Regions from separate parts of the Sporolactobacillus sp. KGMB 08714 genome, predicted to be linked through region 2. Evidence: riboswitches for the same ligand, from Rfam matches in the RefSeq annotation. Region 2 holds a riboswitch; each other region holds the start of a gene.
The links. A riboswitch is a leader RNA that binds a small molecule or an ion and turns the genes downstream of it on or off. The one in region 2 is predicted to bind thiamine pyrophosphate.

Region 1: linked by a shared signal. The riboswitch ahead of tenA (thiaminase II) and the one ahead of Q6A92_RS08380 (ECF transporter S component) in region 2 are both predicted to bind thiamine pyrophosphate.
Region 3: linked by a shared signal. The riboswitch ahead of thiW (energy coupling factor transporter S component ThiW) and the one ahead of Q6A92_RS08380 (ECF transporter S component) in region 2 are both predicted to bind thiamine pyrophosphate.

Annotation. Positions count from the first base shown of each region.
Region 1 is NZ_JAUUBW010000037.1:7,223-10,468, reverse strand. Features, by position in the region: gene Q6A92_RS15275 (metal ABC transporter ATP-binding protein) at 1-147, shown strand, start outside; gene Q6A92_RS15270 (metal ABC transporter permease) at 226-1,032, shown strand; TPP riboswitch at 1,127-1,226, shown strand; gene tenA (thiaminase II) at 1,404-2,069, shown strand; gene thiM (hydroxyethylthiazole kinase) at 2,098-2,910, shown strand; gene thiE (thiamine phosphate synthase) at 2,951-3,246, shown strand, end outside.
Region 2 is NZ_JAUUBW010000014.1:76,896-80,141, forward strand. Features, by position in the region: gene Q6A92_RS08370 (KpsF/GutQ family sugar-phosphate isomerase) at 1-131, opposite strand, end outside; gene kdsA (3-deoxy-8-phosphooctulonate synthase) at 151-993, opposite strand; TPP riboswitch at 1,297-1,394, shown strand; gene Q6A92_RS08380 (ECF transporter S component) at 1,532-2,122, shown strand; gene Q6A92_RS08385 (ABC transporter ATP-binding protein) at 2,109-3,246, shown strand, end outside.
Region 3 is NZ_JAUUBW010000019.1:58,649-61,894, reverse strand. Features, by position in the region: gene Q6A92_RS10050 (methyl-accepting chemotaxis protein) at 1-185, shown strand, start outside; gene Q6A92_RS10045 (VOC family protein) at 535-1,392, shown strand; TPP riboswitch at 1,526-1,636, shown strand; gene thiW (energy coupling factor transporter S component ThiW) at 1,811-2,317, shown strand; gene thiD (bifunctional hydroxymethylpyrimidine kinase/phosphomethylpyrimidine kinase) at 2,314-3,105, shown strand.

The DNA.
Region 1 (3,246 bases), on a different contig from region 2:
ATCATGATTCTCTCTCCCGAGAGCTACGACATCGTGAGTGCGGATGAACTGCCGGACGCGCAGACGCTGAACTCCGTCTATCGTTTGCCTGCCGGTATTCATCCGTCCGGAGACCGGAAAAAACGGTTGGGAAAGCAGCCTGTATAAACGGAGCCCTCTTTCAGAAAAACAGGGATGGAGAAGACTGTACTATGAAAATTTGTCATGTATTCGGGAGGTCCGACGATGTTTCAGTATGATTTTATGCAGCATGCGTTCATAGCGGGAACTCTGATTGCGATCATGTGCGGAACGATCGGTGTCTTTGTCATTGCGAGGAACCTCTCCTTCATTGCGCACACGTTCTCGCATATTGGTTTTGCCGGCGCCTCTTTTGCTGTATATACAGGTATCGACCCGCTTGCCGGGCTGCTGCTCTTCACGCTGCTCAGTGCATTCGGCATCGGGCAGCTTGGCGTCAGGATCTTTCGGCGCGACGCTTCTGTCAGCGTTGTGCTCAGTTTCTTTCTTGGGATCGGCATTTTGTTCCTGTCGCTTTCAAATGCGCAATCGGGTTTTTTGCAGACCATTTTATTCGGGAGTGTCGTAGGTATCGACATGCGGGATGTATGGCTGATCATCGCTCTGACCGTACTGGTTATTTTTGTGATGGCCGCCGGCTACCGCTGGCTGAAATTTGATTCTTTTGATCAGACAGGCGCGCAGGCAGCCGGACTCCCGATCCGCTGGATTTCAATCGGATTTCTTCTGCTGATGTCCATTGCCGTCAGCGTGACGGTTCAGATCGTCGGCGCCCTGCTCGTTTTTTCACTGATGACGGTCCCCGCCGCAGCCGCCCGTTTTTATACGCAGTCTATTTTCGGCATGATCCTCTTGTCCTCGCTGCTTGCCGTTGCCGGGGTGTGGGTCGGACTGGTGCTCGGTTACTATACGAACGCGCCGGTCAGCTTTTTTATCACAAGTTTTGAATCTGCCGTCTATTTTATCGGTATGGGATTTCAAAGATTCATGGTCCGCAGGGAAGCGGCCTGACCGCCGGAAACAAAATATGTGTTATGCTGCCTGCGGGAAGCTAAAATCTTGTCAGGTGAAAACATCTGTGATAGGGTGAAGTTAATTGAATAATGTTGTCCACTGGGGGAGCTTTTTTGCTGAGATTGACAATGTCAAGACCCTTTGAACCTGATCCAGGCGATGCTGGCGTAGGAAAGTGGTTTCGATTTGATCTATAAAGAATGCTTGATTTAACTACATAGATCTATCCGCCGCTTTCGTCAGAAAGCGGTTTTTTTCTGCGCCCGAAAATCGCCGGGACCGAAACAGCAAAGCCGAGCGGCCCCTTCTCCGGACGATGCCGTTCAATTAAACTCAGGTTTCTTATTTTGAAGTCGGGAGGTTAGAGAGTGGAGATTTCAGAAAGAGCAAGACTGGCCAATCAGTCTTTGTGGGAACAAAGCTTCAACCATCCTTTTGTCCAGGAGATTCGGGATGGATCGCTGGCGCTTGATAAATTCCGCTTTTATGTGAAACAGGATGCGTATTATGTCAGGGAATTTGCCAAGATCCACGGACTGGCGGCAGCGCAGGCAGATGATCCGAAGATTGTGGCGGCGCTTTCCGATATCGCCGTCGGATTGGCGGAAGGGGAGCTGCAGATGCATCGCCGCTTCTTTGCGGATCTGCAAGTCGGCGGCGAGGAGTGGGCGGCTTTTCGTCCCGCACCTGCTGCTTATGCGTATATTGCCCACTTGTACTGTGTGGTCTGCCAGGGCAGGCTTTGCCGCACCATGGCTGCTTTGCTGCCTTGCCCCTGGCTTTATTCCGAGATCGGACAGAGATTGAAAAATGCCGCACCGAAGCGGGAAATTTTTCAAAACTGGATTGCGGAATACAGCTCCGACGCTCTGGAAAAAAATGTGGCGGTTGAAAGAAAAATCTGGGACAAGTTAAGCCGCGGCGCGGATGATCATGAGAAGGAGCGTATGCTTCATATTTTTTATCAGAGCAGTTATTACGAACTGAACTTCTGGGATATGAGCTACGGCATGGATGATTGGAATCGGAAATAACAACAACGATGTACGGAGGGGGATATTCATGATCGAACCTGACTTATTGATTGAAAAAATGAACGCGGTCCGCAGGCAGAATCCGTTATTGCATGTGATCACAAACCGGGTGGCGATCAACGATTCGGCCAACGGCGCGCTGGCTATCGGCGCTTCGCCGATTATGGCCGAAGCTCATGAGGAGGTCGCCGAAATCGCAGCGGGCAGCAATGCACTTGAACTGAACATCGGCAATTTAACACCCTATTCAATAGAAAGTATGATGATCTCCGGGCATGCAGCGAACCGGGCCGGCGTTCCGATTGTCCTTGATCCGGTCGGGGCGGGCGCGACTTCGTTTCGCCTGAGTACGGTCAGGAACTTTTTCGATGAGCTGGACATTGCCATTCTCCGCGGCAATGCCGGTGAAATTGCCGCCATTGCCGGGGAAGACTGGGGAGCGAAGGGCGTCGACGCCGGAGATACGGGCGGCGATATCCTGCCGCTTGCCGTCCGCGTGGCCCGGCGCTATCACACTGTCGTTGCCGTATCCGGAAAGACCGACACGATCACGGACGGGGCAAAGGCCTGTCTCGTTCACAACGGCCATCCGCTCTTTCCCGTTATGACGGGATCAGGCTGTCTGAACGGTGTGATTCAGGCGGGCTATGCCGCAGTTTCAGGCGATTTTCTGGAAGCATCGGTTGCCGGTTCGGCCAATTATGCGATCGCCGGCCAGATTGCCGGTGAAAAAAGCGGGGGGCCGGGAACTTTCCGCCAGCTGCTGATGGATGAGCTGTACACGCTTAGCGAAGAAAAAATTCAAAAATACGCTGACCTGGAGGAGGTCGCGGTTCCATGAAACCAGGATATCGGCCGGCGCAGAGAAAAGGGGTGTCATCATGACGAAAGAACGGGAAGCATTAAGAAGAGCCCTGTCTCTTTACTTCATCATGGGTTCTCAGGACGGGTGCGGAGAGGATCCTTTAAAAACAATCAATCTGGCATTGGAAGCCGGCGTTACCTGCTTTCAGTGGCGTGAAAAGGGACCCCGGTCGTTAAAGGGACAGGAACGGATTGATTTCGCAAAAAATGCACTCAATCTGTGCCGTTCCTATCATGTGCCTTTTTTCGTAGATGACGATGTAAATCTGGCCGTTCGATTGCAAGCGGACGGTGTCCATATTGGGCAGAAAGA
Region 2 (3,246 bases):
TTTTTCAGCTTCAGCACTTCCCGGATCTCCGTATCGAATGTCCGGCTGAACGAATCCATGTATGCTTCTGTATTTTTCAAACGCGTTTCAATGACGTAGTTGATTCTGCTTTTCTCGGTGTTCAGGTTCATGGACAGGCCTCCTTATCTTTTAATAGTATTCCACTGCATCCAGATTGCGGACGACAGCGTCGATTTCCAGGAGCGGTTTCAATAGTTCTTCCAGACTTTCAAGCGGCACCATATTCGGCCCGTCGGACCATGCCCGATCCGGATCAGGATGTACTTCCATAAAAACGGCGTCCACGCCCGCCGCGACGGCGGCACGTGAAAGGTAGGGGACAAATTCACGCTTTCCTCCTGTCGATATGCCGTTTCCGCCGGGAATCTGAACGCTGTGCGTCGCATCAAAAACGACCGGATAGCCGTACGAGCGCATTGTCGGAAGCGACCGCATGTCGACGACCAGATTATTGTAGCCGAATGAAGCACCGCGTTCCGTCAGCAAAATGTTTGTATTTCCCGCTTTCTCGAGCTTTGTGATCACATTTTTCATGTCCCACGGTGCGAGAAACTGGCCTTTTTTAATATTGATGATTTTCCCGGTCCGCGCCGCAGCGACCAGCAAATCGGTCTGACGGCAGAGAAAAGCGGGAATCTGCAATATATCAAGCACATCGGCCGCAGGAGCTGCCTGATCGGCCTCATGGATGTCCGACGTCAGAGGCACGCCGATTTTTTCTTTGACTTTATTCAGAATTTCGAGTCCCTTTTCCAGACCCGGACCGCGTTTGGAATAGATCGACGAACGATTGGCTTTATCATAAGAGGATTTAAATACGAAGGGAATCCCGAGACGGTCGGTCACTTCCCGGATGGTGTCCGCCGTTTTAAGGACCAGATCTTCACTTTCAATCACGCACGGACCGGCAATCAGGACAAACGGATCGTTTTTTCCAAAACGGATCGATTCATTTAAGCGGAGCGTTTTCACTCACATCACCTCAGGTTTTTCGATTTTTTGATCCCGTTTCCAGTTCTTCCTGTCTTTAATATCACAAACAAAGCGGGGCATCAAGAAAATTATTTCCTCCTTTCGTTTCTGAAATAGTTAAAATCCGGTGAGGGGGTATGATTTTTTATTCCCTTTTTTTCAGGATACGAAACCTTTATTAAAAAATCATGAAAATATTTTCGATCGGGCTTGGAAACTGCATTTTCGGATGATTAAATAAATGTTTTATCTTGACCATTATTGGGCGGGGGAGTATCGTTAAAAGTGTTAAATGAATATGCGTTTGTCCACTAGGGGAGCATTCCGCTGAGAAGGGCACGGCCCTGACCCTTGGACCTGATCTGGATAATACCAGCGTGGGAAAGTGGTTTTGAAATCATTCAGGCAGCTGCCGCTTTCTTTTCGTACAGAGGAAAGCGGTTTTTCGTGTTTTTCAATCATTCTCCGACCCTGACTGTGCAGCGGATGCTTCCGAAAGAAAAGAAATCAGGATGAACGCAGACAGGAGGAAGAATAGATGAGCAAAAGTAAAAGTCGCAAGTTGAATCTGACCGATATTCTGGTCACGATTGTTGTTTCTTTGGTTTTCGGCCTTGTTTTTCGTTTGCTCGGGCCTGTGTACGATATGCTGCAGTCGCTCGGGCTGCAGCTCGATGCGCTGATCTACGGCATCTGGTTTATTGCCGGACCTTTCGCCGCTTTGCTGATCCGCAAGCCGGGTGTCGCCTTTCTTGCGGAAACTGCCGCCGCGATCGCCGAAATGCTGTTCGCAGGAAGCGGCGGCATTATCAACGTTTATTACGGTGTGGTTCAGGGAATTTTTTCCGAGCTGATTTTCGCCGCGTGGCGCTATCGAAAATTCACAGTCTCCGTTGCCGTTCTTTCCGGCATTGCCGCGTCCATAGGGTCTTTTCTGATTGACCTTGTTTACGGTTATCTGACCGATCTCGCGGGCTGGAACCTGACTCTGAACATCGGGTTCCGTATTATCGGGGCGGCGCTTTTAGCCGGCGTCTTCCCCTATATCCTTGTTAAAGCTCTGGAGAAGACCGGTGTTACCAATCTCATCCGTCCGGTGTCTAAGGAAGACTACGATGCCCTTAAATAGTCCCGGCTGCTGGGGAGTCACCAATCTGCGCCTTGCTTTTCCGAAGAAAAAAGAAATGTTTTTCAGAGATCTGACTTTTCATTACAAAAGAGGGGAAAAGGTGCTGCTGCTCGGCCCTTCGGGATGCGGAAAATCAACATTGCTTCAGGTGCTGTCCGGGCTCGTGCCGAACAGTATCGAACTGCCGATGAAAGCGGATGAGCTCGTACTTCCGGAAAACTGGGGCTTTATTTTTCAAGACCCCGACACCCAGTTCTGCATGCCTTATGCCGATGAAGAAATTGCCTTTGTTCTTGAAAATCAGCGGATCAGCCGCGAAAAAATGCCGGATTTGATTCGGCATTATCTGAAAATGGTCGGACTTGAGCCGGATCGCCCGCATCGGCTGATCAGCCGGATGTCCGGAGGAATGAAGCAGAGATTGGCGATAGCGAGCGTTCTCGCCCTTGAACCGGACGTGCTTTTTCTCGATGAACCGACCGCGCTGCTTGATCCGCAGGGCACCGAACAGCTGTGGCAGACTGTGCGCCGGATCGGCGCGGATCGGACACTGCTCATTGTCGAGCATAAAATCAGTCACGTTCTCGATCTGATCGACAGAGTCGTCCTTTTCGATCCGAGAGGTCAGATCATTGCCGACGGAGCAAAGGACGAGATTCTGCAAACACATGTGAAAGAACTGGATGAATACGGAATCTGGCATCCGGGCGTCTGGCAGGGATTGATCAGGGAGGGGCCCGGCCACCGGGAGGCGGCTTCAGAAAACGATGTCCTGCTCGAACTCGATAACTTTTCCGTGACCCGTCAGCATAAAATCCGATTTTCTCTGTCTCATCTGACCGTTTACCAAGGTGAATGGGTCGCCGTCATCGGCAAGAACGGCGCCGGTAAGAGCACGATGATTGAAGGAATCATGGGACTGCTCCGTCATCAGGGAAAAGTGCGCTGGCATCTCGATCATACACGTGACGACGTCGCTTTTGTATTCCAGAATCCGGAATATCAGTTTGTAACCGACCGCGTCGATGACGAACTGGGACTCAGCCTCGTTTTAAAGAAACTGGACAGCCGGGAAATCGACACCCGGGTCAACGAGGCGCTTGATCAATTTTCGTTGGCAGATC
Region 3 (3,246 bases), on a different contig from region 2:
TGAATATGAGGCAATCCATTGAAGCGATCGCCGCCGTTTCCGAGGAATCGGCAGCCAGTGTCGGCGAAGTTTCTCTGTCAATGGACGGGGTTAACGAAACGATGACAAGCTTCCGCAAGGACGCGGAAACGATGGGCGAGGCCGCACAGCAGCTCGATAAACTGATTAAACGCTTTAAAATTTAAACGGCGGCAAACGGCCGCTTCCGGCGCGGACAGACAGATCGGCCCCGAATCTGCAAGGACATTTCAGGTCAGCTTTTTGACCGGGAGATGTCCTTTTTTGATAGGTCCCCGCGGCGGACCTTTTTGAATCAATAACCAGAACGTCGGACGGCAGATATCCGTTGCCATACACCATCTGTGCATGCAAAGCCGGTATGGCAGCAAAATGAACGGAACGGGCTCCGGCACCGGCGAACGGGCCGGCGGCACGGCTTTGTACAAGTCATGAGGAACAATTTGTAGACAGCGGGATCCTTTGCTTACATAATGTAATAAGATGAATTTTATTTAGAAAAAGGGGCGCGCTTTGATGGCATTTCACAATTATCCGAACACATTCGCAAGCGAAGTTTATTTATTCGTCAACAATCTGGAACGTTCACTTGAATTTTACCAAAAGATACTCGGGCTCCGCGTACTCAAAAAGGAACAGCGAAGGGCTGTCTTTACCGCAAACGGCACAGATCCGCTCGTCACCGTTGAACAGCCGATTCCGGTGATCCCGGGAAACCCAAGAAAAGCAGGGCTCTATCATGTGGCCCTTTTGCTGCCTTCCCGGGCGGATCTGGCGCTCATTCTGGCCCATCTGCTCAAGGAAGGCTATCCGCTTCAGGGAGGAGCCGATCACGCGGTCAGTGAAGCCGTTTATCTGGCAGATCCGGACGGGAACGGGATCGAACTTTATCATGATCGTCCGGCCGCACAATGGAAATGGAACGACGGCAAAGTTTTTATGACCACCGAGGCACTCGATGAACAGATCCTTAATGAATCGGGCGGCAAAGAGTGGGAAGGGATGCCCGAGCAAACCATCATCGGCCATATTCATCTGCAAGTCGCCGATCTGAAGGCATCCGAACGTTTTTACTGTCAGGGGCTGGGTTTCGATCTGGTCGCAAACTTTGGCGATCAGGCAGATTTTATTTCTACAGGGGGCTACCATCACCATATTGGTCTCAATACATGGAGAAGCAAAGGTATTCCGGCAACGGAAAGCGAAAAGACAGGCATGAGAGATTTCACACTTGCGTTTACAAGTTCTGAGGCAAGGGACGCTGCCATTGAGCGGCTGAAAGCGATGGGAGCGCCAGTAACGGAAGAAAACGGCCGGGTCATGGTCAGCGATCCGTCAAATATCCGTATCGTGCTTGGGCTGAAAAATAAATGATACAGATCAGAGAAGTAAAAGGGAGGTACAAAACAAGGTCTGTCTCCTTCCGCCGTTTTTTCTAAGGCAAAATCGATTGAATTGCGGTCATCCTTGTGGTAGTTTATAATGACAGCAGGAGAGGACAATTTCATTTAAGCACTGGGGGAGCCGGAGCGGCCGGCTGAGAGTAAGACTTACGGTCTTTGACCCCTTTTACCTGATCTGGACGATGCCAGCGGAGGGAAGTTGCACCTAAAGGAAGACTATCTTCAAGCGCGGGCGTTTTTAAGGCCCGCGTTTTTTAATTTATTTAACAGGGAAGAAAAGACAAACATCTGTGCGCAGCGGAAACCGATAACCCGCATTTTTCTGTTTCCTCCCGATCAGGTAAAAAAGATGTTCCGGTCTATTTTATTTTTTTAAGGAGGAATGAATTTTGAAACCGCTGTACAGGCTTACATTTTCTGCTCTTCTCGTCGCGATAGGCGTCATTGCCGGCAATTTGCTGTATATTCCCATAGGCGTGGCCAAAATTTTCCCCGTTCAGCATATCATTAATGTTCTGTCGGCCGTTCTTTTCGGCCCCGTTTACGCTGTCGGCACGGCTTTCGCCATCTCACTGCTGCGCAACCTGCTTGGAACAGGCTCTGTTTTTGCCTTTCCGGGAAGCATGATCGGCGCCTGCCTGGCAGGACTTTTCTATCTTTGGTTTAAAAAACCTGTTTTTGCCGCCATTGGCGAAGTCATCGGAACAGGATTGATCGGTTCGCTTGTCTCGTTTCCGATTGCCAGATTTATTCTCGGACAGAACGTAGCGGCTACTTTTTTTGTTGCACCTTTTCTGCTCGCAACAACTTTCGGCAGTCTTATCGCTTACATCCTGCTGAAAATAATGGCCGTTCATCCGGAATTTACCCGATATATGCGAGGTGACGGAAAATGAAAACGGCTTTGACGATTGCCGGATCGGATTCAAGCGGAGGGGCAGGCATTCAGGCCGATCTGAAAACCTTTTCCGCACTCGGTGTGTACGGTATGAGCGCTATTGTCAGCGTAACGGCGCAGAATACGCTGGGTGTAGATGACGTCGAGGATCTTTCGCCCGCAATAATCGGCGGGCAGATAGATGCCGTCTTCCGTGATATTCCGGTCGATGCCGTTAAAATCGGCATGGTCTCCAACAGCGCCGCAATATGCACCATTGCAGACAAGCTGAAGGAATACGGTCCGAAATACAGTGTGCTGGATCCCGTCATGGTATCTAAAAGCGGATTTGATCTATTGAAACCGGAGGCGAGAGAAACGCTGATTCAAAGGCTTTTGCCGCTTGCAACGGTTGTGACTCCGAATCTTTTCGAAACGGAGCGGCTGGTCGGCCACAAGGTGGAAACGATTGAGGACATGCAGCAGGCCGCAAAAGAGATCTTCCGGATGGGGCCTGAAAGCGTCCTCGTCAAAGGCGGCCATCTGTCGGAAGATCCGACCGATATTTTTTATGACGGTACCCGCTTTTATCCGTATACAGGCAAGCGGATAGATACAAAAAATACGCACGGCACCGGATGCACCCTATCGTCGGCGATTGCGGCCTATCTTGCCGAGGGACGGTCTCTTACAGACGCCATCCGCGAGGCCAAGACCTATATTCAGGGAGCGATTGAGCACAGCCTGTCACTCGGACACGGCCACGGACCGACGCATCACTTCTACCGCTGGTTTCCGGAAGGCTAAAGTGTTAAAAATGCCTCACATCTTGCATAGGCTTATATGAGGCCGTTCAAATTAGTCGGAGCGCGGACGATCAGAAGCCTTATGATGATGGAACGCACGATAATCGCGTCCATGCCCCGGATCACCAGCCGAGACCGAAGA